Regions from separate parts of the Cupriavidus sp. 10L43_2 genome, predicted to be linked through region 2. Evidence: predicted binding sites of a transcription regulator. Region 2 holds the regulator's gene; the other holds the start of a gene.
What was found. Region 2 encodes NrdR, which represses ribonucleotide reductase genes. Its sites were predicted from a motif close to CACNANATNTNGTG; they were not measured.
Positions count from the first base shown of each region.

Region 1: the regulator NrdR is predicted to act here: its motif matches at 9,636-9,649, upstream of AC1DEL_RS24100 (ribonucleoside-diphosphate reductase subunit alpha).

Region 1 is NZ_JBFTJE010000021.1:64,894-76,551, forward strand. It holds gene AC1DEL_RS24055 (lytic transglycosylase domain-containing protein) at 1-727, shown strand, start outside; gene AC1DEL_RS24060 (2OG-Fe(II) oxygenase) at 724-1,641, shown strand; gene AC1DEL_RS24065 (hypoxanthine-guanine phosphoribosyltransferase) at 1,686-2,228, opposite strand; gene ffh (signal recognition particle protein) at 2,267-3,670, opposite strand; gene AC1DEL_RS24075 (cytochrome C assembly family protein) at 3,786-4,739, shown strand; gene AC1DEL_RS24080 (PP0621 family protein) at 4,770-5,060, shown strand; gene AC1DEL_RS24085 (sensor histidine kinase) at 5,057-7,093, shown strand; gene AC1DEL_RS24090 (sigma-54-dependent transcriptional regulator) at 7,126-8,766, shown strand; gene ampD (1,6-anhydro-N-acetylmuramyl-L-alanine amidase AmpD) at 8,759-9,355, shown strand; gene AC1DEL_RS24100 (ribonucleoside-diphosphate reductase subunit alpha) at 9,875-11,658, shown strand, end outside.
Region 2 is NZ_JBFTJE010000003.1:252,652-264,309, reverse strand. It holds gene AC1DEL_RS05980 (pilus assembly protein) at 1-3,041, opposite strand, end outside; gene AC1DEL_RS05975 (pilus assembly PilX family protein) at 3,088-3,726, opposite strand; gene AC1DEL_RS05970 (PilW family protein) at 3,717-4,658, opposite strand; gene pilV (type IV pilus modification protein PilV) at 4,658-5,290, opposite strand; gene nrdR (transcriptional regulator NrdR) at 5,468-5,935, opposite strand; gene glyA (serine hydroxymethyltransferase) at 6,071-7,318, opposite strand; ZMP/ZTP riboswitch at 7,501-7,601, opposite strand; gene ybgC (tol-pal system-associated acyl-CoA thioesterase) at 7,812-8,216, shown strand; gene tolQ (protein TolQ) at 8,213-8,896, shown strand; gene tolR (protein TolR) at 8,930-9,367, shown strand; gene tolA (cell envelope integrity protein TolA) at 9,383-10,441, shown strand; gene tolB (Tol-Pal system beta propeller repeat protein TolB) at 10,647-11,658, shown strand, end outside.

The DNA.
Region 1 (11,658 bases), on a different contig from region 2:
CCGCTGGTCCGTGCTGGCCGGCGGCCTGCTGCTGGCCGTCGCGGCGGCCACGGCCCATGCGGGGGCGCAGAAGGAGGAGGCGCTGGCCGACTCCGTGCGCGGCGCGCTGGCGGCGGCCATTGCCGATGGCAGGCCCGTCCGCCCGGCGTTCGCCTCGGGCGGCGAGCGGCTCGGCTACCTGAAATGGCTGGGCGAGATGTCGCGCCGGCTCGAATCCCGGATTCCCGAGCCGCAGATCCGCGTGGAACTGATCGAGACGGTCTACTACGAGGCCAAGCGGGCCGGGCTGGAGCCGTCGCTGGTGCTCGGGCTGGTCCAGGTGGAAAGCGGCTTCCGGAAATATGCGATCAGCTCGGCCGATGCACGTGGGCTGATGCAGGTCATGCCGTTCTGGGTGCGTACCATCGGCGACAGCGACGTGCGCAAGCTGTTCCACCTCCAGAGCAACCTGCGCTACGGCTGCACCATCCTGCGCCACTACCTGGACCGCGAGAACGGCGACCTGTTCCTGGCGCTCGGCCGCTACAACGGCAGCCGGGGCCGGCCGGAGTACCCGAACGCCGTGCTGGGCGCGTGGAAGCGCTGGCAGTATTCGGAATCGACGGTGACGATCGCCGGCGACCCGGGCGCAGCCGCCGTGCCGCCGCCGGCCACCTCGCGCCGCCTGCCGCCGGAGTCCCCCGCGCGCAACCCGTTTTCGCCGCAGCGACTGGCCAATCCGTCATGACATTCGACTCCCGCACCGACGCTGCCGGGGCCGCCGGGCAGGGCTACCACGCCTCCTCGCCGGAACTGGAGCGCTGGCTGGCCCGCCATATCAAGCAGGGATTCAACGCCGATGCGCTGGTGCTGTCGATGCAGCGCGCCGGCTACGACGCGACCTTCGCCCGGGCCATGGTGGCCGATGCGCTGGGCCAGCCGCACCCGGCCACCACCGACGCCACCAAGGCGCCCGCCGCCCGGGTACGGCCGAAGTCCGACATGGTGGGCCCGGACCCCGCCGGCAACGCCATCCGCGACGCGGGCCGGGACATCCCGGTGCTGTTCCGCATCGAGGCGCCGCGCGTGATGCTGCTCCAGGGCCTGTTCAGCGAGGCCGAGTGCGACGCCCTGGTGGCGCTCTCGCGTGACCGCATGCAGCGCTCGTCCGTGGTCAATCCCGCCACGGGTGACGAGAACGTCCACGAGGCCCGTACCAGCACCGGCGCGATGTTCCAGGTCGGCGAGCACCCGCTGCTCGAAGTGCTGGAGGCACGCATCGCCGCCGTGACCGGCGTGCCGATGGAGCACGGCGAGGGCTTCCAGGTGCTCAACTACAAGCCTGGCGCCGAATACCAGCCGCACTACGACTATTTCAATCCGAAGAATCCGGGCGAGGCGCGCCAGATGGCCGTGGGCGGCCAGCGCGTGGCCACGCTGGTGATCTACCTGAACAGCACGCCGGCCGGCGGCGCCACCACCTTCCCGCGAATCGGGCTGGATGTGGCCCCGGTCAAGGGCAATGCTGTGTTTTTCAGCTACAAGCTGCCGGACGGCACGCTGGACGACCGCACGCTGCACGGCGGCATGCCGGTGGTGTCAGGGGAGAAGTGGATTGCCACCAAGTGGCTGCGCGAGCGGCCGTACCGGGTCGGAAGCTGAGTCCGACGGACGGCCGCGCGCCGTAAATCAGGCCAGTCCGGGAGTCAGACCAGCGCGCGGATGGCGCCGAGGTTGCGCCAGTAGCCCTTCACATCCATGCCGCAGCCGAAGACGTAGCGGTCTGGCACCTTGAAGCCGCAGAAGTCCGGGTGCATCGGCTTGGCCTTGAGCAGGGTCTTCTCGCACAGCACGGCGGCGTGGAATTCCTTGGCGCCCATGTCGAGAATGCGCTCGCGGATGGCCGCCATGGTCTCGCCTTCGTCGAGGATGTCGTCCAACACCAGCACCACCCGGTCCTTGACCGACTCGCGCGGCGCCACGCGCCATTGCATCTCGCCGCCCACCGTCTTGTTGTTGTAGCGCGACAGGTGGATGTAGTCGAATTCCAGCGGAAACTGCAGCTTCGGCAGCAGCATGCCGGTGAAGACCACCGCGCCGCCCATCACCGACAGCACGAGCGGGAAGGCATCGCCCATGCGCGCGGTGATGTCATCGGCCATGCGGTCCAGCGAATCCTGCACTTCCGCGGCGCTAACGATTTCCTCGGAGCTGGCCCAGAGTTCGCGGGCCTGGTCTGCGGTCATCATCATGTCTCTGTCCTTATATCTGTGGGTCTGGGCGATGCTTAGCGGTTGAACAGGCCCTTCATGCCGCCCTTCATCCCGCCCATCTGGCGCATCATCTTCATCATGCCGCCGCCCTTGAGCTTCTTCATCATGCCCTGCATCTGCTCGAACTGGTTCAGCAGGCGGTTCACTTCCTGCACCGGCACGCCGGCGCCGGCCGCGATGCGGCGCTTGCGGCTGGCCTTGATCAGCTCCGGCTTGGCGCGCTCGGCGGCGGTCATGCTGTTGATGATGCCCTCCATGCGGCGCACCGACTTCTCGGCCTGATCCATATTGGCGCCCTGCGCCTGCTGGGCGAACTGGGCCGGCAGCTTGTCCACCAGGCTGCCGATGCCGCCCATCTTCTTCATCTGGCCGATCTGCGCCTTGAAGTCCTCGAGATCGAACCCGCCGGTCTTCTTGATCTTCTTGGCGAGCTTCTCGGCGGCGTCCATGTCCACGCCGCGCTGGGCTTCCTCCACCAGTGCGAGGATGTCGCCCATGCCCAGAATGCGCTGGGCCATGCGGTCGGGGTAGAACGGCTCCAGGCCGTCGAGCTTCTCGCCCACCCCCACGAACTTGATCGGACGGCCCGTAATGTGACGTACAGACAACGCGGCACCGCCGCGTGCGTCGCCATCGAGCTTGGTCAGGACCACGCCGGTCAGCGGCAGCGCGTCGTTGAACGCCTTGGCGGTGTTCACGGCATCCTGGCCGAGCATGGCGTCGACCACGAACAGCGTTTCCACCGGTTTCAGCTCGGCGTGCAGCGCGGCGATTTCCGCCATCATCGCCTCGTCGATACCGAGCCGGCCGGCCGTATCGACGATCAGCACGTCGTGGTAGTGCTTGCGGGCCCAGTCCAGCGCCGCGCGGGCGATGTCCACGGGCTTCTGGTCCGGCTCGGACGGGAAGAAGTCGGCGCCAACCTGCTCGGACACCGTGCGCAGCTGGGCGATGGCGGCGGGGCGATACACGTCGCACGACACCGTCAGCACCTTCTTCTTCTTGTTCTCCTTAAGCCACTTGGCGAGCTTGCCGGAGGTGGTGGTCTTGCCCGCGCCCTGCAGGCCGGCCATCAGGATGATCGCTGGCGGCTGGACGTTCAGGTTCAGTTCGCCCGATTTCTGCTCGCCCGGCTTGGGGTCGACGGCTTCGTCGCCGCCGATGACCGCGGTCAGCTCGCGCTGGACCACGCCGACGAGGGCCTGGCCCGGGGTGAGGCTGCTGACGACTTCCTCGCCGAGCGCCTTTTCCTTGACGCGGGCGACGAACTCGCGCACCACGGGTAGCGCCACGTCGGCTTCGAGCATGGCAAGGCGCACTTCGCGCAGCATCTCGGCGGTGTTGGCCTCGGTCAGTCGGGCCTCGCCGCGCATGGTCTTGACGACCCGCGCCAGGCGTTGTGTGAGGTTATCCAGCATGGCAGTGGGGAGAGGTTCGGCTCGTGATTCGGCGTGGATGGGGCGCGCGCGTGGCGTTGTCGTGAGGCATCACGGACAAGGGCACGAGGGACAGGCCCTAGGGTAAACTGCGCAAATGGCCATTGTACTGTATGCCTTGACGGCACTTCTCTATTGCGGCCTGGCCTTTCACGGCTGGGCAACGCGCAACCCCCGGCTGGCGGCCGCTGGCGGGGGAGCTGTCGGTCATCCGGGCCATCCGGGCCCCGGCGGGCGCCCTGGCGCCGCCACGGCCGTGTTGATGGCGCCGCCCGGCGATGGCCGCGCGGACGGCCAGCCCGCATGGTGGCACGCCGTGGTGCTCGGCGCGCTGGTCAGCCACGGCATGCTGCTGCACGAAACCATCTTCCCGGCAGACCGCATGATGTTCGGCTTCGCCTTCGCGCTCTCCGCCATGCTGTGGCTGGGCGTGGGCATCTACTGGATCGAAAGCTTCTTCTTCTCGCTGGCCGGGCTCGGCCTGATCGTCTTTCCGGTGGCGATGCTGGCCGGCCTGATGCCGCTGGCCTTCCCGGGCGCGCAGATCCTCGGCTACGCCGCGCGGCCGCTGTTCAAGCTCCATTTCGTCATCGCCAACGTGGCCTATGGGCTGTTCACGCTGGCGGCGTTCCACGCCTTCCTGATGCTGCTGGCCGAGCGCCGGCTCCATGGCTTCAACCGGCCGACCAGCGCCGAAGCATCGTCCGGGCAATGGCTGGGCCGTTGGCTGGACCTGCTGCCGCCGCTGCTGACGCTGGAAAAGCTGCTGTTCCGGCTGATCGCGGCGGGCTTCGTGCTGCTGACGCTGACCATCCTGTCCGGCTTCCTGTTCTCCGAGCAGCTGTTCGCCCGGGCCTTCCGCGTGGACCACAAGACCGTGTTCGCGATCCTGTCCTGGGCGATGTTCGGCGGCATCCTGGTCGGCCGGCATTTCCGGGGCTGGCGCGGGCGCACCGCCCTGCGCTGGGTCATCGCCTCGTTCGGCATCCTGCTGCTGGCCTACGTGGGCAGCCGCTTCGTGATCGAAGTGGTGCTGCACCGCCTCTCCTGATCTAGTGATCTCCTGATCGTCATCGCCCCCATGGCAAGAATCTTCCTCCTGCTGGCCGTTGTGCTGGCGATCATCTGGTGGCTGCGCCAGCGCGCGGCCGCCCGCGACGCGCACGAGCAGCCGACCGCCCGCCCTGGCCCGGCGCAGCGCAAGACCGAAGGCGCGGCATCGTCCGAGCCGATGGTCCAGTGCGCCCAGTGCGGCGTGCACCTGCCGCGTGGCGAGGCCATCGGCTGGAACGGCCTGCACTACTGCCGGCGCAGTCATCTGCCCGATGGCTCGGAGATGTCCGGCCATGGCGACACCGACGCGCGCCCATGACCTCGCGCCGCTCGGCCTGGTCCCGCCTCAACGGCTGGCGCGTGCTGGTCGAGCTGTGGCGCCAACCCGAGCCGCCTGAATTCCACTGGCGCCTGCTGCGCTATTTCTGCTGGACCCGCGCGGCCGTGGCGCTGCTGCTGGTGGGCTACGTGTGGCTGCCGCTGGAACGCGCCGCGCCGGATCCTGGCGTGGCCGCCGGTGCCGCGGCCACCCTCGCCGCCAATCCGCGCATGGCCGCCGCGCTGCCGGTGGTGCTCCCCTACCTCTGCATCGCCATGGTCACGCTGGTGGGCACGCTGTGGCGCCGCCATTTCCATGTGCGCGTGCGCGTACAGGTGATGGTCGACCTGGCGCTGCTGGCCGGGATCTTCGCGGTGGTGGGCCGGCTGGGCAGCCACGCCGAAGGTCTCGCCATGATCTTCCTGCTGCCGGCGCTCGAGGCCGGGGCGTTGACCAGCCTGATGTTCGCGCTGTTCACGGCGGCGGTGTCGGCGCTGGTGGTAATGGGCCAGCCCTTCGTGCAGACGCTGCTGGTGCGCCAGGCCGATGCCAACCTGCTCGGTTCCGGCCTGTTCGGCCTGGTGTTCATGATCGCCGCGCTGGTGATGTACATGCTCGCCAACCGGCAGATCGCCCAGGAGCAGATTGCGCTGGCGCGCGAGCAGGAACTGCGCCTGCAGCAACTGGTGAACCGGCTCATGGTCAACGACATGCAGGACGGCGTGATGCTGGTGCGCGCCAACGGCGTGGTGGTGGCCGCCAACCCCGCGGCCGTGGTGCTGCTGGGCGTGCAGCCGCACGAGCGGATCCGGGAAGGGCAGGTGCGCGCCGGCGAGCGCGACAAGGTGCTGTTCGACCTGCGCCGCATCCCGCGCCTGCAGCCGCTGATGGAAATGCTGCGCGACTGGATCCAGACCAATGACGATGTGCCGCGCATCCTGCAGCTACTGCCGCTGCCGTCGCGCCCGTCGGCGCTGGGTGGGCCGATGCTGCATACCCGCCTGCGGCTGCGCTTCGTGCTGCCGGGGCTGGCCGGGCTGCGCTCCACGCTGGGCGGGGCGCTGACCGCGCCGAGCGCGCTCGATACCGTCGGCTGGAACGACATGTCGCCCGAAGGCGCGGCCCGGCTGCGTCTGGCCATCGCCCAGAACGAGGCCATGGCCTGGAGCCCCGAGGACGAGACGCTGCTGCGCAGCGAGATGCGCGACACGGTGCTGGTCCACATCGAAAGCTGGGAACGGATTGCCGAGCAGGTGCAGCAGGAGAAACTTGCCGGCATGGGCCGACTGGTGGCCAGCGTGGCGCACCAGATCCGCAACCCGCTCGCGGCCATCAGCCAGGCCAACGAGCTGCTGGCCGATTCCGGGGCGGGCGAGGGCAATATCGACGCCCGGCTGCTGCGCATCATCAGCGACAACGTGCGCCGGCTCGATCAGGTGGTGTCCGATGTGCTGCAACTCTCGCGCCGCCCCCGCACCGGCCACAGCGCGGTGGAGCTGGGCCAGGCGCTGCCCGAGATCGTGGAACGCTGGCGGCTGGAGATGCGCTCGCGCGGCGGCCCGCGCGCCGATATCAACGCCAATGCCATCCGCCTCGCCGTGGACCTGCAACGCCCGGTGATCTTCGATGCCGCGCAACTGCAGCAGGTGCTCGGCAACCTGCTCGATAACGCCTGGCGCTATTGCAGCCGGCTGCCGGGCGCCATCCGTCTGCTGGCCCATGCGCTGGATCAGCACCATGCCGAACTGATCGTCTGGAACGATGGCGCCGAGGTCACGCGCGAGCAGCAGCGCAGCCTGTTCGAGCCGTTCTTCACCAGCAACGCCCAGGGCACCGGGCTGGGCCTGTTCATGGCGCGCGAGCTGTGCGGCGCCAATGACGCCCAGGTGCGCTACGGCACCATCGCGCTGGAACCGTTGCTGGATCGCACAGGGCTGCTCGGGCCCGGCGCTCGCGATACACTGCCGGCCAAGGCGTTCGTGCTGACGATGCGGATCGAGACGCCCGACGTTGTAACGGCCGCCCAGGCCTGATCCGCCGCCCCCCGCAACCCAACCCCCACGCCATGTCCGCCAGACCGCCCGTTCCCGATCCGATTCTCGTCATCGACGATGAGGCCGACCTGCGCGAGCTGCTGGACATCTCGCTGCGCCGCATGGGGCACGACGTGGTGATGGCCGGCTCGCTGGCCGAGGCGCGGCTGCGACTGGCGGAGCGCCGCTACAGCCTGGTGCTGACCGATATGCGGCTCGGCGACGGGCTGGGCATCGACATCGTGCGGCAACTGTCGGCCTCGCCCGAGCGCACGCCGGTGGCCGTGATCACCGCCTACGGCAGCGCCGACAATGCCGTCGATGCCCTCAAGGCCGGGGCGTTCGACTATATCGCCAAGCCGGTGTCGCTCGACCAGCTACGCACCCTGATCCTGAACGCGCTGGGCCGCCAGCAGCGTGGCGCGGCGGAGGGCGGCGCGCGCAGCGCCGAGGCTGCCGAGACCGCTGAAGCCGCCGACCGCGCCGCCGGCCTGCTGCCGGGGCTGTCCCCGGCCATGCAGGACGTGCGCCGCTCGCTGTCGCGGCTGGCGCGCAGCATGGCGCCGGTGGTGATCAGTGGCGAATCGGGCAGCGGCAAGGAGCGCGCGGCGCGCGCCATCCACGCCGTGAGCGCGCGCGCCGCGCATCCGTTCGTGGCCGTGAACTGCGGGGCGATTCCCGAGACGCTGATGGAGTCGGAATTCTTCGGCTACGTGAAGGGCGCGTTCACGGGCGCCGACGCCGAGCGCGGCGGCTTCTTCCACGCCGCGCACGGCGGCACGCTGCTGCTGGACGAGGTGGCGGACCTGCCGCTGACCATGCAGGTAAAGCTGCTGCGCGCGTTGCAGGAGCGACGCGTGCGCAAGATCGGCGCCAGTCGGGAAGACACCGTGGACGTGCGCGTGATGTGCGCGAGCCACAAGGATCTGGCCGCGATGGTCGCCGCCGGATCGTTCCGCCAGGACTTGTACTACCGCCTGAACGTGCTGGAGCTGCGCATGCCGACGCTGCGCGAGCGGGGCGAGGACATTCCGGTGCTGGCGCAGGTCATCCTCGAACACCTGGCCGTGCGCTACGGCGATGCGCGCCCGCGCCGGCTGTCCGGCCCGGCGCTGGCGCGGCTGGCGGCGTACCGCTTCCCCGGCAACGTGCGGGAACTCGAAAACCTGCTGGAACGCGCTTACGCCTTCGCCGAATCGGACGAGATCGCGGTGGCGGACCTCGGGCCGCTCGAAGCCGGCGTGGATCGCGCCAGCCTGCTGCAAGGCGCGCCCGTGCCGGTGCCGGAGACCGCGCCGACCGGTTATGAGACCTGGGGCAGCCCGGCCTGGTCGGCGGCCAGCCTGACGGCGCCGGAGGCGGGGGGTGCCGTGGCCGAGGCGCCGCCGCCCCAGCCATCCATCGATCCGATGGTCGATGCGTTGCGCGACGTCACGTTCCCCATCGACCTGCCGGCCCGGCTCGAGGCCCTTGAGCGCGAATTGATCCTGCGCGCGCTGCGCCAGACCGGCTTTAATCGCACCACGGCCGCGCCGCTGCTGGGTTTGAATTTCCGCCAGCTGCGCTACCGCATCCAGCAACTCGAGATCCGCGACGAACGCGAAGGGCGCGATGGCCGGGAAGGGCGCGACGACAGCGAATCGATGGCGGAAGGCGAGGGCCGCGATGGCTGACGTGGCCGCAGACTGGCTGCCAGACGCCGACGGCTGGGTGCCGGCCGCGCGCCGCGTGCCATCGCCCAACTTCGACACCCGCCCCGAGGGCATGCCCGTCGACGTGGTGGTGCTGCACAACATCAGCCTGCCGCCGGGCCAGTTCGGCACGGGCGACATCGAGGCGTTCTTCCAGAACCGGCTCGACACCGCCCGCCACCCGTTCTTCGAAACGATCCGCGACGTCCGCGTCTCCGCCCACTTCCTGATCACCCGCGAGGGCGAGTTGGTGCAGTTTGTGGCGTGTACGCAACGTGCCTGGCATGCGGGCCAGTCAGCCTACTGCGGCCGCCAGCGCTGCAACGACTTCTCCATCGGCATCGAGATCGAAGGCGCCGACGACCAGCCCTTTACCCTGGGCCAATACGACACCGCCGCCCGCATCGTCGCCGCCCTGCGCACGACCTACCCGATCACCGGCATCGCCGGCCACAGCGACATCGCCCCCGGCCGCAAAACCGACCCCGGCCCGCACTTCGACTGGGACCGATTCGCCAGACTGGCCGATGTGACGCCAGCGCTGCTGCCTTATCGACGGGGTGGTTCCTGACCCGCCGCCCCCTTGTGCACGATGCCTCATATTCAGGCATTCGCCCGCGTGACAGCGATGTGAAATCCCCACACTTGGGCCGCCTATCGGCGACTCGCCACGATTAAAAAATTTTAGAAAATTTGTGCGGTGGCGCACGGGCCGCCGCCATCCCTTGGCGTAGCGCGGCTTGCGGGAATGTGGCGCCGCCGCACACCCCGTCCCCAGACCGGCATCTGACTTGTCAAGACTGGTCTTTCCGATTCGTTTCACTATACTTAGCCCAGTTTTTCGCAGTGACCACTATATCTAGTGGTACTACCGGGGAACCGGCCGAGGTGTGAAGCCTGCGCCGCAATGGATTGCGACGCAGGCGCCACAGTAGTGACGCGGCCGGCGGTATCGCAAGAGTCCCTAGCAGAATGAACGCCTGTGCAGTTTGGTTCTCGCCCCGGCAAGGCCGGTGTCGAGTGTCTTCTGAAGCGCATTTTGCTAGGGACTTTGTCACTTCATTACAAGGGTTAAAACAGGAGTTACCTCATGCAAACGGCCCAGAACGAACAACAAAACACGGGATCGGCGGGCGTTGTCGGCGCCGCCGGAACGTCGCAGCAGACCCCCGCCGCTGCCGGCGCCAACTATCAGGACTACAAGCTCATCCGCCGCAATGGGGCCGTGGTGGCGTTCGAGCCGAACAAGATTGCCGTCGCCGTGACCAAGGCCTTCCTGGCCGTGAACGGCGGCCAGGGCGCTGCCTCCGCGCGCGTGCGCGAGATCGTGGAACAGGTCACCCAGAACGTGGTGCGCGCGCTGCTGCGCAGCCGGCCGAACGGCGGCACCTTCCATATCGAGGACGTGCAGGACCACGTGGAACTGGCGCTGATGCGCTCGGGCGAGCATGAAGTGGCCCGTGCCTACGTGCTGTATCGCGAGAAGCGCACCCAGGAGCGCGCGCAGGCCAATGCGCAGACCGTGGCGCGTGTGCAACAGGGCGTGGCCTTCAACGTGAACGACAACGGCGTGAGCCGCGTGCTGGATCTGGCCGCGCTGCACGAGTTGATCGACACCGCCTGCAGCGGCCTGGGCAACGGCGTGAGCGCCGAGCCGATCCTCAAGGAAACGCTCAAGAACCTGTACGACGGCGTGCCGCTGAGCCAGGTGTACGACTCCGCCATCCTGGCCGCGCGTACCCTGATCGAGAAGGACCCGGACTACAGCCAGGTCACCGCCCGCATCCTGCTGCACACGATCCGCAAGGAAATCCTCGGCGGCGAAGTGACGCAGGCCGAGATGGGCTCGCGCTACGCCGAGTACTTCCCGAAGTTCATCGCCCGCGGCATTCAGGCCGAACTGCTGGACGAAAAGCTGGCCACGTATGACCTGGCCCGCCTGGGCGCGGCGCTGGACGCCTCGCGCGACTTCCAGTTCAACTACCTCGGCCTGCAGACGCTGTACGACCGCTACTTCCTGCACGTGGAAGAGCAGCGCATCGAAATGCCGCAGGCCTTCTTCATGCGCGTGGCCATGGGCCTGGCGCTGGAAGAGCGCGACCGCGAAGCCCGCGCCATCGAGTTCTACCAGCTGCTGTCGTCGTTCGACTTCATGTCGTCCACGCCCACGCTGTTCAACTCGGGCACGCGCCGCTCGCAGCTCTCGTCGTGCTACCTGACCACGGTGTCGGACGACCTGGAAGGCATCTACGAAGCCCTCAAGGAAAACGCGCTGCTGTCGAAGTTCGCCGGCGGCCTGGGCAACGACTGGACCAACGTGCGCGCGCTGGGCTCCCACATCAAGGGCACCAACGGCAAGAGCCAGGGCGTGGTGCCGTTCCTGAAGGTGGTGAACGACACGGCCGTGGCCGTGAACCAGGGCGGCAAGCGCAAGGGCGCCGTCTGCGCCTACCTGGAGACGTGGCACCTGGACATCGARGAATTCCTCGAGCTGCGCAAGAACACCGGCGACGACCGCCGCCGCACCCACGACATGAACACGGCCAACTGGATTCCGGACCTGTTCATGAAGCGCGTGATGGAAAACGCCGAATGGACGCTGTTCTCGCCCGCCACCTGCCCGGACCTGCATGACAAGGTCGGCAAGGCGTTCGAGCAGGCCTACGTCGCCTATGAAGCCAAGGCTGCCAGCGGCGAACTGAAGCTGTTCAAGAAGGTGCCGGCCATCCAGCTCTGGCGCAAGATGCTGGGCATGCTGTTCGAGACCGGCCATCCGTGGATCACGTTCAAGGATCCGTGCAACATCCGTAGCCCGCAGCAGCACGTGGGCGTGGTGCACAGCTCCAACCTGTGCACGGAAATCACGCTGAACAC
Region 2 (11,658 bases):
GAAGTGGTCACGGCTGGCGTGCTCAGGCCGTTTGCGGTGACATAGGGCGGCGTGGCCGAAGGCGACGGGGTGACGATCTTCCAATAATTGTTGTTCAGCGACCACGCTTCGCTGGGCGACTTGTCCAGCGAGAGGAGGAACAGCGCGCCCGGCGCCCGGTCGTTGGCGTAGCCATCGGCCTGATTGCTGTTCAGGCCGTTCCCGACAATGGCGAACCACTTGTACACGGGCACATTGTTGGTGTCCTTGCCGACAAGCATCTTGGCGATCACCGGGCGGCCCATGACGTTGCCCATGTCGGCGTCGTCCTTGTCCGTGAACTCCCACATGACATTCGATGCACCGAAAACGCTGCCTCGGCTACCGGTCGGGTCGGTTACATCCAGGGCGTACACCCCCTGCGCGCCGCCGCCCATGCCGCCCACCAGCACCGTTTTCCAGTTGCTGCCGATCTGGACTTCCGAAGTGACTGGCGTGGCATCGACATAGGCGCGATGCGAGTAGGTGGCGCCGGTCAGCTGGTTGAGCTTGCTGACGACTGCCGCCGGGACGTAGGCGAATACTTCGTCGCCAGTATTGGCATTGAAGCCGTGCAGCATGCCGTCGTTGGCGCCGACATAGACCATCGGCGTCCGGGTTGCGTAGTTCGTGGCGAATGCGGCGTAGCCGGCGCCGCTGCGGGTGGTGGAGGGCAGACCGACGAACGTCGGGCCGGAGTTGATGATGTCACCGAACACCGTCTTGCGTGCCCGGAACAGCCCGCCATTGCCCTGGCTGTCGGCTTCGTTGCTGCGATCTCCCCGCAGGTACTCCACGCGTTGCTGGCCCAGCCCGTCGCTGCTGCTCGTGCCCGGGTTGATGTTCAGTGCATCCTGCTGTGCCTTGCCGAGGTTGGCCCAGCTGAATGCGGCGCCCGTCCCTGTGGCGCCGCTCAAGGTGAAGATGGAACGCGTCGAATAGGTCCGGGCCGCGAGGCGCGAACCGGCCTCCCAGGCTGCCGTGGACGAGATCGAGACGGAACCGTCGCTATTTTTGAGTAGCGGGTAGGCGCTGAGCTTACCGTTCCATTGCTGATCAAAGCCCGGCGTGTAGACAAATTCGTTCTGGATGATCCGGGTGTTGCTCAGTGCCACGCCGGAGAGCGTGCCGGCTGCGGTCGTGATCTGCGTGAAGATTTGCTTGATCGCGCTGATCATCTGCGCCGGCTGGCTGGCGAGGAACCAGTTGGACGGGATGTTGGAGCCAATAGGGGCCGCCTCCCACTCCGTGTTGTTGGTCACCACGGCGCCGCCGGAACCCAGCGTCTTGAACGGGTTGCCGTCCTTGTTGCCGCCATCGTTGGTCTCTTCCTTGAAGCCGCCGTACTTGGCTGCGAGGAAGATCTGGCTTTGCCGCTGGCTGTCGCCGACCGTGCCGTTGCCGTTTTCGTTCACGTCGATACCGAAGGTGGTGACGCGAGCCTCGGGCATGGTTGGCCGGAATGCCGAGGTATGCGCCCAGTAGGCAATGCCGGCAAGGTAGTACGACGACTTAGAGGACGTGGGGTGGTTCTTGGTGCCGAGGCTCAGGAATGACGAGCCGAGCGGATTCGAGTTCCCGGCGGCGGGTGTGTTCGTCTCGAGCGCGCCGACCTTGTTGGTCCAATCCACCACGTCGAATTTGCTCCAGGAATCCTTCGCACGGGCCGGGTCGCCCTGGTTGGCGATGGTATTGCCGGGAATGTAGTGATCCTGGTGGGTGTTGATATCGCCAATCGTCAGCACGTAGTTGCGCTGACAACTGTTCAGCAGGGGGTCGGTGTCCCAACTTGTGTACACGGGAAAATTGTCCGTGTAGGCCGTGGTGAGATTGTTCACGGCTTCGGGAGTCGGGCCATCGGGGTGGAACTGCAGGTAGCGAATGCTCTCGTAGTAAAGCTCGCTCAGTGGATCGTACGTCTTGTATCTGCCTACCGGATTGTCGGTGGGTCCGCCGAGGTCGGTCACCATTGTGCGGCCGAACTTGTTCAGGTAATTGATCACGCCGCTATTGGCGTTGGTGGTCAGGTTGAGCGGGTTGTTCAGCAGCACCCCGTACGCATCCCATTCCTTGGCCGGGTTCGTGATCGTATTCAGCGAGGTATTTACTGCGTTGTCGCCCACATACTTCATCGGCGCCCGCAGTACACCGCCGTAACGCTCGTTCTGGGTCTTGCTTGTATCGTTGGTGGCATCGTTCAGGTAGCCGAAGGCCGCGAACCGCACGCGGTCGGCATTGCGCTGCATCTCGCCCACGGGCTTGTAGTTGGTGCCGTCGTAGCTGTAGCAGAGGTCCGTACGGCTGGTAGCTTCGCTGCTGTCGCAGACCTGCACCTGAACGCGGAAGCCGCGCCGTTCCGTCACCGTGCCGCGGCTGTTGGTCACGTCGGCGTACTTGCGCAAACTGGTACACGAGGCGGAGGAGTCGTCCGCGTCCGAGAAGTAAATATGGTTGCCGCAGGACGCCATGTACAACGTGGTGTACTTGAACGGCGTCACCTTGCTCGGCGCGCTGTTCGTGCCGCTGCCGTTGATGCTCTTGAGCGGGAAGTAAGACGAGCTCTTGAAGAAGTCGGCTTGCAGCAGGGCGCGTTGCAGGACAGTTTGCGTGCGCGTGTCGACCACGCGGTCGCCGCCGGTCATGGCGAGGCGCAGCTCGTCAATGGCGGACGAGGCCGCCCAGTTCATGAAGTTGCCGCTGAAATCGCCGGAGCACTCGTGGGTGTCGGTGGTAGCGTTTCCGGAGATCGTGAAGTAGCCAGACGTGGCGTTATAGGCGTAGCACTTCGTGTTGTTGAAGTAGCCGAGGTAGCCGGTAGCCTTGTTGTAGGTGCCCCGGTATGCGGCGCCGGTGGTGGGGAATTCCACCGACAAAGTCAGCATCAGGTTCGGATGGATGTTCTGCGACTGGCCGTAGAGCGGCGTGGTCGAGATCGAAACCGTCGGCACGGTGGTCGGCGCGGCGCAGAGCGCAACGCTCCAGAGCATGGTGCACAGCGGCAGCAGGCGGCGGAAGAGGTTCATGGAATTCGGTCCCGGTTCGTTGGTTTGATCCGTCGGGGAAATGGGGTTAGTCCTCGCCCTTGTAGTAGAGCGACTGGACTACTGCGCGTGTGGTGTCATTGGGGCCGAAGCCGACGGCCGTAATCTGGTACATGAATTTCACATCGTCCGGATTGCTCGCGCTTTGATTGTTATCTCTGACCGTCATGATCTCAATCAGATAGCGCGGCTTGCGGCCGGGGGTCAGGCCTGAGCCAGTGGGGAATGACCTGCCGGTGAACGTTCCATACTCCACAGTCCTCTGGCCGACGGTGGCCAGCCAGTCGACGGTGTTCCAGATCGGCGGATTGCTGTTGTATGTGTCGCACAATCCCAGGTAAGGCCCGCTTGGGGCGGTGCCCGTGTTGCAACCGCCCGGCACATCAAAGCCGTCGCGCTTCTTCGATGAGAAGATCTGCGTGCGTTTGGCCGGGCCGGTTGCATTGCTGATATCGAGTTCCGCGTCGCGCAGCGCGGCTTCCGCTGCCTGGAACGCGATCTCAAAATCACGCTGGTTCCGTGATGTCTTCTTCGAGTCGAGTGCGATGCGCGCGCCCGAAATGGCCAGCAGCGTGATCACCAGCAGCATGATCACGGCGGTGATCAGGGCAACGCCTCGCTCGTTTCGCGAGCGGCATGCGGGGGTCATCCTGGAGGTCAGAGGCATGACGTGTCTCCCGGAACACAGTGGTTGTAGTTGCGGACCTGGAGGGTGGTGGTGAACAGGCGGCGTGCCGCCTGGGTGTCCTGCGTGGGTGTGAAGGTGCCGTCTGCGCCGTTGTAGAGCGACCCGAACATCTGGATGGCTCCGTTTCCCCCGGCGTCTGCGCTCGCGTTGTCAGCGCGTACGACGATCGACAGCTTGATGGTCGCGATGTGGAGCCATTCGAGTGTCGTCATTTCGTCGGCTCTCACGTACTTGTCCGGCACATCGTCGGAATTCGTGGAGATCCCATACAGCAACTGCATGTTCTCGACGCCGGTCACCAGTTCCTGCGTGACGTACGTGGTCAGCGACTCTTCTCCCGCAGTCCGCTGGCGGTACTTGCACATCAGGGTAGGTTTGCCTGCTGCGTTGTTAGCGACGAAGAAAACGGACAAGCCGCGCTGGCTGGCCGCGAGCGTTACATCGCCCTCGGTGTAGCCCGCCACGCCCTGGCCTGAGCAATCGACAATCGATTCGTCGGGCGTGCGGGGGTTTCCGGGAACCCCGGACCCGTAGTAGCGCACCATGAACATGTCGCTGCCATTGACTGACGCGCCTCCGTTGCAAACCAGATCTTCGCCGTCCCCCGGCGTGGAGCACGATTCGCGTCCGAAGATCATCTGGTCCGTAATCACCATCGCGCCGCCCGAGGGGCCTGGCGGCACATAAGACGCTTGCCGCAGCACACGGGACATTACCGAGATTGCGAATTGCCCACGCTCTTCCAGGTTCGCGTTGTCGTCGATCGTGGCGTAGCTGTTGCGGCTCATCAGGTAGAACGACAGGCCGGCAATCAACACCAGCATGCTGATGACCAGCGTCACCATCAGTTCGATGAGGGTATAGCCCGCGGCCGGCTGCCGCAGGCGGCGGGAGTCAGAGTGGCGGGGCATCAGTTGTTGACTCCGGGGTTGACGACCACGACGACCATGGGCGTCGCATCGCCATTCGCTGCGGCGGAGTCGGCCATGGTGGTGCCTGTAGCGAGATCAGCGCCGGCGCGATCGGTGAAACGGGAGGTCCAGCCTACCTTGATGACGATCGGCGTATCGCTTGGAGAGCCATTGCCACCGGCGGTCTGGGTGCAGCCCCACTGGTAACCGGTGTTGAGCTGGAACGTGGTCGAGTCGCGGCAGATGACCGCGCGGCCGTTTGGCAGGCTGGTCTGGACGCGGCGCGCCCAGTCAGCCTTGTCGAAATTCGCGGTGAGGGGCGCGCATGCGGCTGATGCGCCAGTGCAGGCCGTGCGGAACAGGTTGCCGCTGTCCGCGATATTCGGCGTGCCGGTCTTCGTGTCGAAAAGGTAGTTGTTTTTGTTGGCCTCATCGACGCTCGCCCGCATGCGGTCCGCCATGTCATTGGCGAGCTGAAGCGCAACAACGTCGTAGGACGACTGTTGCGCGAAGCGGAAAGACTTGATGAGCAGATTGGCCACGCCGAGCACGCCGAACGCCAGAACGACGATCGCTACCAATGCTTCGAGCATGGTGAAGCCGGCCGCCCCCCGGCGGCGTGACTGACCCATTTGTGACTCCCGTCCAAAAAATCGAACTGTTCTTTTGCTTTTCTACGGGCGGCGCGTTGGAGTTTTGCTGCGCCGGAGCCTCTGTTGGGCCCCGTTTACGCCGTGCACGCGCTCGCCATCCGGCCTCCTTACCCGAAGGAGGTCAGTGCAGATTAGACAGCTTTTTTTACGAAGTAGCTACCCCTTTCGTGGGGTAGGCGGGGAAAATTCGTCGAGTACGTCGCGAAATTCCGACACATCTTCAAAACTGCGATAAACGGAAGCAAAGCGGATATAGGCAATTTTGTCGAGTTTGCGCAATTCGCGCATAACCAGTTCGCCCACCTGGCTGCTGGCGATCTCTTTCTCGCCCAGCGCCAGCAGTTTTTCTTCGATCCGGGTAATGGCCTGGTCGATGGCCTCGGCGGACACCGGCCGCTTGCGCAGGGCCAGCCGCATGGAGTCCTTGAGCTTGCCGCGCGTGTAGTCCACGCGGGAGCCGTTTTTCTTGACGATGGCGGGGAAGAAGAGCTCGATGCGCTCGTAGGTGGTGAAGCGGCGGTCGCAGGCTTCGCAACGCCGGCGGCGGCGCACCGTGTCGCCGTCCTCGGAGACGCGACTGTCAAGCACCTGGGTGTTGGAATGACCGCAGAAGGGGCATTTCATGCCGGACCACCTGAAGATATATGCCGGGCCGCATTATCGCTCGCGGTGTGCAAAAGGTAAAACGGCGCTGCCGGGGCAGCGCCGTTCGTCACGCGCACTATATAGATAGGCGCGATGCCGGTTGTGGGCCGGATATCAGCCGTAGACCGGGAAGCGGCGGGTCAGGGCGGACACCTGCTCGCGCACCTTGGCGATATTGGCTTCGTCGTGCGGGTTGTCCAGCACGTCGGCGATCAGGTTGCCCACCTGGCGGGCTTCGTCTTCCTTGAAGCCGCGCGTAGTCATGGCCGGCGAGCCCAGGCGCACGCCCGAGGTCACGAACGGCTTTTCCGGATCGTTCGGGATGGCGTTCTTGTTCACCGTGATATGGGCGTCGCCGAGGATCTTCTCGGCTTCCTTGCCGGTGATCTGCTTGGCGCGCAGGTCCACCAGCATCACGTGGCTCTCGGTCTTGCCGGACACGATGCGCAGGCCGCGCGCGATCAGGGTCTCGGCCAGCACGGCGGCGTTCTTCACCACCTGTTGCTGGTAGGCCTTGAACTCCGGCGTCAGCGCTTCCTTGAAGGCGACGGCCTTGCCAGCGATCACGTGCATCAGCGGGCCGCCCTGGATCCCCGGGAAGATGGCCGAGTTGATGGCCTTCTCGTGCTCGGCCTTCATCAGGATCACGCCACCACGCGGGCCGCGCAGGCTCTTGTGGGTGGTCGTGGTCACGAAGTCAGCGTGCGGCACCGGGTTCGGGTACACGCCGGCGGCGATCAGGCCGGCGTAGTGGGCCATGTCCACCATGAAGTAGGCGCCAACATCCTTGGCCACCTTGGCGATCCGCTCGAAGTCGATGCGCAGGGCGAAGGCCGAGGCGCCGGCGATGATCATCTTCGGCTTCTTCTCGTGGGCCAGCTTCTCCAGCGCGTCGTAGTCGATGTCTTCCTGGGCGTTCAGGCCGTAGCTGACCACGTTGAACCACTTGCCGCTCATGTTCAGGGCCATGCCGTGGGTCAGGTGACCGCCTTCGGCCAGGCTCATGCCCATGATGGTGTCGCCCGGCTTGAGCATGGCGAAGAACACGCCCTGGTTGGCCTGCGAGCCCGAGTTCGGCTGCACGTTGGCGGCTTCAGCGCCGAAGAGCTGCTTCACGCGGTCGATGGCCAGCTGCTCCACCACATCCACGTACTCGCAGCCACCGTAGTAGCGCTTGCCGGGATAGCCCTCGGCGTACTTGTTGGTCAGCTGCGAGCCCTGGGCGGCCATCACGGCCGGCGAGGTGTAGTTCTCGGACGCGATCAGCTCGATATGGTCTTCCTGGCGCTGGTTTTCCTTCTGGATCGCGGCGAAGACTTCGGGGTCGATCTGCTCGATGGTGAAACGGCTGCGTTCAAACATGGCGTGACTCGTCTGTAAAAAAGGGATGCCGATGCACTTTTCGGATACGAACAGGCAATCGGGATACATCTCGGGGGTTTCGCAGAACTTCGCGATTAGGGCGCGCGGGGAAGGCATCGGCGTCCCGCACCGGTGACCTCTATATATAGAGGTCGTCCGGTGCAGGGCGCACCCTGCTTCCCATTCGCTGCCCAGGCGAGCGGCAGGCGTTTGTGATTCACGCCAGATAACTTGCGCTTCCTCGTGGTAGTACCCACTGACTTCGCCAGTCGCGCAAGATGGAATGGTTGCCGCAGAGTTTACGCGAGGCCGCGCCGCGCCGCAAGGCGGTGCCAGAGGGGGTAACGCGGGGGCAGGGCAGGCCGGATGTGGCGGGCGGTGCATCGGGCCAGCTTCCCGCAAAGCCGCGCGGCGCCTGGCTCGCAACTTGCTGTTGCATTTCTCCTGCGGGTTTACCTGCGGCGGGCCGTTGCGGTCCGTTACAATGCCGGCCATGCCGAACTATGTCTGGCCGCTGCGCGTGTACTGGGAAGACACGGATGCCGGCGGCGTGGTGTTCTACGCCAACTACCTGAAATTCTTTGAACGGGCCCGGACCGAATGGCTGCGCTCGCTCGGGATCGGTCAGCAGGACCTTGCCGATACGTCCAATGTGGTCTTCGTGGTACGCAGTACTGCTGTGGAATACAATGCGCCCGCCCGGCTGGACGACCAGCTGGAAATCCGCACCGTGATTGAACGGGTGGGGCCGGCCTCGGTCCAATTCGCCCAAGAAGCGTGGCGCGACGACCTCCAGCTGGCCAGCGGCAAGATCCGGGTGGGATGTGTCGATAAAGACACATTTCGTCCGGCCCCGATTCCTGCTCCTGTTCTCGCAACTATAAGAAACGCTCGATGAATCCGGTGACCGTCACGCAAGACCTGTCGATTATCTCGCTGGTGCTGCACGCCAGCCTGCTGGCACAGGCCGTCATGGCGCTGCTGCTGGTGATGTCCCTCTTCTCGTGGACCTATATTTTCCGCAAGCACCTGGCGCTGCGCGCCGCGCGCAGCCAGACGGAAATCTTCGAGCGCGACTTCTGGGCCGGTGGCGATCTCCAGGCGCTTTATAACAGCGCCGTCAACAACCGCCACAACACCGGCGCGCTCGAACGCATCTTCGAGTCCGGCATGGGCGAGTTCCTGAAGGCCCGCGAGCGCAGCAACGACGCCGGCGCGCTGCTCGACGCCGCCCGCCGCGCCATGCGCGCCGCCTACCAGCGTGAGATGGATGTGCTCGAGTCGCACCTGCCGTTCCTGGCATCGGTAGGCTCGGTCAGCCCGTACATCGGCCTGTTCGGTACGGTGTGGGGGATCATGAACGCCTTCCGCGGCCTGTCGAATGTGCAGCAGGCGACGCTTGCATCCGTTGCGCCCGGTATTGCCGAAGCCCTTGTGGCCACGGCTATCGGTCTGTTTGCGGCGATTCCGGCCGTGATCGCCTACAACCGATATGCAACGGAGATCGATCGTCTGGCCATCCGCTTCGAGAGTTTCATGGAAGAGTTCCTGAACATTCTCCAGCGCCAGACCCGCTAATCCACCTCATTCATCGCATTCGGAGCACTAGCCATGGCAGCCATCCAGCGCCGCGGCGGCTCGCGCCGCCGGGCCAGCGCCGACATCAACGTCGTGCCGTACATCGACGTGATGCTCGTGCTGCTCGTCATCTTCATGGTGGCGGCCCCCATCGTGAATCCGGCCGTGGTCGACCTGCCTTCCGTGGCGCAGGCCACGCCGCAGCAGAAGGCGCCGCCCATCGTCGTGTCCGTGCATGAGGACGGCACCCTGACCGCGAGCGGCAAGGACAACGCCGGCAACGCCTTCGAGCGCAAGCTCGACAAGCGCGGCCTGCTGGATTTCGTCCACCAGCGCCAGAATGAGAACCCGGACCAGCCCGTGGTGATCGCCGCCGACCGTGCCGTGAAGTACGAGGCGGTGCTCGACGTGATGTCCGTACTGAAGGCCGACGGCGTGAAGCGCGTGGGCCTGATGGTCAAGTCCAAGTAAGCACCGCGACATCCAGTGGCCAGTCTCTCGTCACGTCATCCGCAAGCCCGGCCGCAGCGCCGGGCCCAGGCAGCCGCCTATCCCTACCAGCCGGTGAAGGAGCGCGGCACCACGCGCTCGTTCGTGATGGCCCTGTTCATGCACCTGCTGCTCGGGCTGGTGCTCTACTACGGCGTGCGCTGGCAGAGCAGCACGCCGGTGGGCGCCGAAGCCGAGCTGTGGGACGAAATTCCCGACACTACGCAGGCCCCGCCGCCGCGCCCCGTGGAGCTGCCGCGCCCGACGCCGCAGCCAGAGCCGGCCGTACGCAGCAAGGCCGAGGAAGACGCGGACATCGCCCTGGAACGCCAGAAGCGCAAGCAGGCCGAGGAGGCCGCCGAGCGCGAGGCCGCCCGCAAGGAACAGGAAAAACGCGACGCCCAGCGCAAGGAAGAGCAGCGCAAGGAAGACCTGCGCCAGCAACAGCAGCGCGAAGAGGCGCAGCGCAAGGAAGACGCGAAGAAGAAGGCCGAGCTGGATCGCAAGGAGCAAGCCGAGCGCGACCGCAAGGAAGCCGCCGACGCGAAGGCCAAGTCCGACGCCAAGGCCCGCGCTGACGCGGAGCAGAAGGCGAAGGCCGCCGATGCCGAAGAGAAGGCCCGTGCGAAGGCGGATGCCGATGCGAAGGCCAAGCGCGAAGCCGCGGCCAACGCCCAGCGCAAGAGCGAGCTGGCGCGCCTGCAGGCCCTGGCTGGCGGCAACGCCACCTCCAGCGGCGGTGGCGTGGGCAGCGCGGCGGGCTCCGGCGCGGGTTCGGGCGGCAAGGCGTCGCCGGGCTACGCCGACCGCGTGCGCCGCAAGGTGAAGCCGAACATCAACTTCGGTGGCGATGTGGACGGCAATCCGGCAGCCGTGGTGTCGGTCTCGCTGGCGCCGGACGGCTCGCTGCTGTCCGCCCGCCTGAGCAAGTCCAGCGGGAACGCGGACTGGGACAACGCCGTGCTGCGTGCGGTACAGCGCTCCGACCCGCTGCCGACTGACGAGAACGGCAAGGCGCCTTCGAGCTTCACGATCACGTTCAAGCCGAAGGACTAGGCGCCTCATCTGCCATGTTTTGCAACATAATGCAACCTTCATCGATGGCGTCAGGTCGCATTGCTACCATGAACGGTTGCCTGACGCGGCCGGCAGCGTGCAATTGCACGCAGAACGGGCCATGCGCCAAGCGGCGCGTTGCCCGTCCTGCTGTAGTTGCTGTGCCCGCCGTACCGATGAATCCTGATATCGACTGAGGAGCAGCATGCGAAAGCTTTGGGCCCCCAACTGGCTGTCCGCAAGGCGGCACAACGCTCAATCCACATCGTCGCCCGCCACCCAGCCCACGCGTGAGCAAAGCCGCTACGCGCTGATGGCCTGGCTGGCGGCCGCACTGATGTCGGCCGGCGTGGCACACGCACAATTGAATGTGGAAATCACCGGAGTTGGCTCGAACCAGTTCCCGGTGGCCACCGCCAACTTCCAGGGCGAGGCGCAGGCCCCGCAGAACCTGACCGCCATCATCCGCAGTGACCTGGTCAACAGCGGCCGCTTCCGCAACGTGGATCCGGGCGGCGCCACCGTGGCCGAATCGGCCCAGGTGGATTTGGGTAGCTGGAAGTCGCGCGGCGCTGATGCCTTCGTTGCCGGCAGCGTCACCCCCGCCGGCAACGGCCAGTACGAGGTGCGTTTCCGCCTGTACGACACGGTCAAGGGCCAGAGCCTGGGCGGCCTGGCCTTCACGGTCGGCCAGAACCAGTTGCGCGTGACCGCGCACAAGATCGCCGACTACATCTACGAGAAGCTGCTCGGCGAGCGCGGCGTGTTTGCCACGCGCCTGTCGTACGTGTCGAAGGTGGGCAACCGCTACCAGCTGCTGATTTCCGATTCGGACGGCCAGAACGCGCAGATCGCGCTGACCAGCACCGAGCCGATCATCTCGCCGGCATGGTCGCCTGATGGGCGCCGCGTGGCCTACGTCTCCTTCGAGGCGCGCAAGCCGGTGGTCTACGTGCACGACCTGGCCACGGGCAAGCGCACGCTGGTGTCGAACCAGAAGGGCAACAACAGCGCGCCGTCGTGGTCGCCGGATGGCCAGCGTCTGGCGCTGGCGCTCTCGCGCGACGGCAACACGCAGGTGTACCTGGTCAATGCCGATGGTTCGGGCCTGCGCCGCATCTCGCGCAGCAGCGCCATCGACACCGAGCCGCAGTTCTCGCCGGACGGCCGGAGCATCTACTTCACGAGCGATCGCGGCGGTGCGCCGCAGATCTACC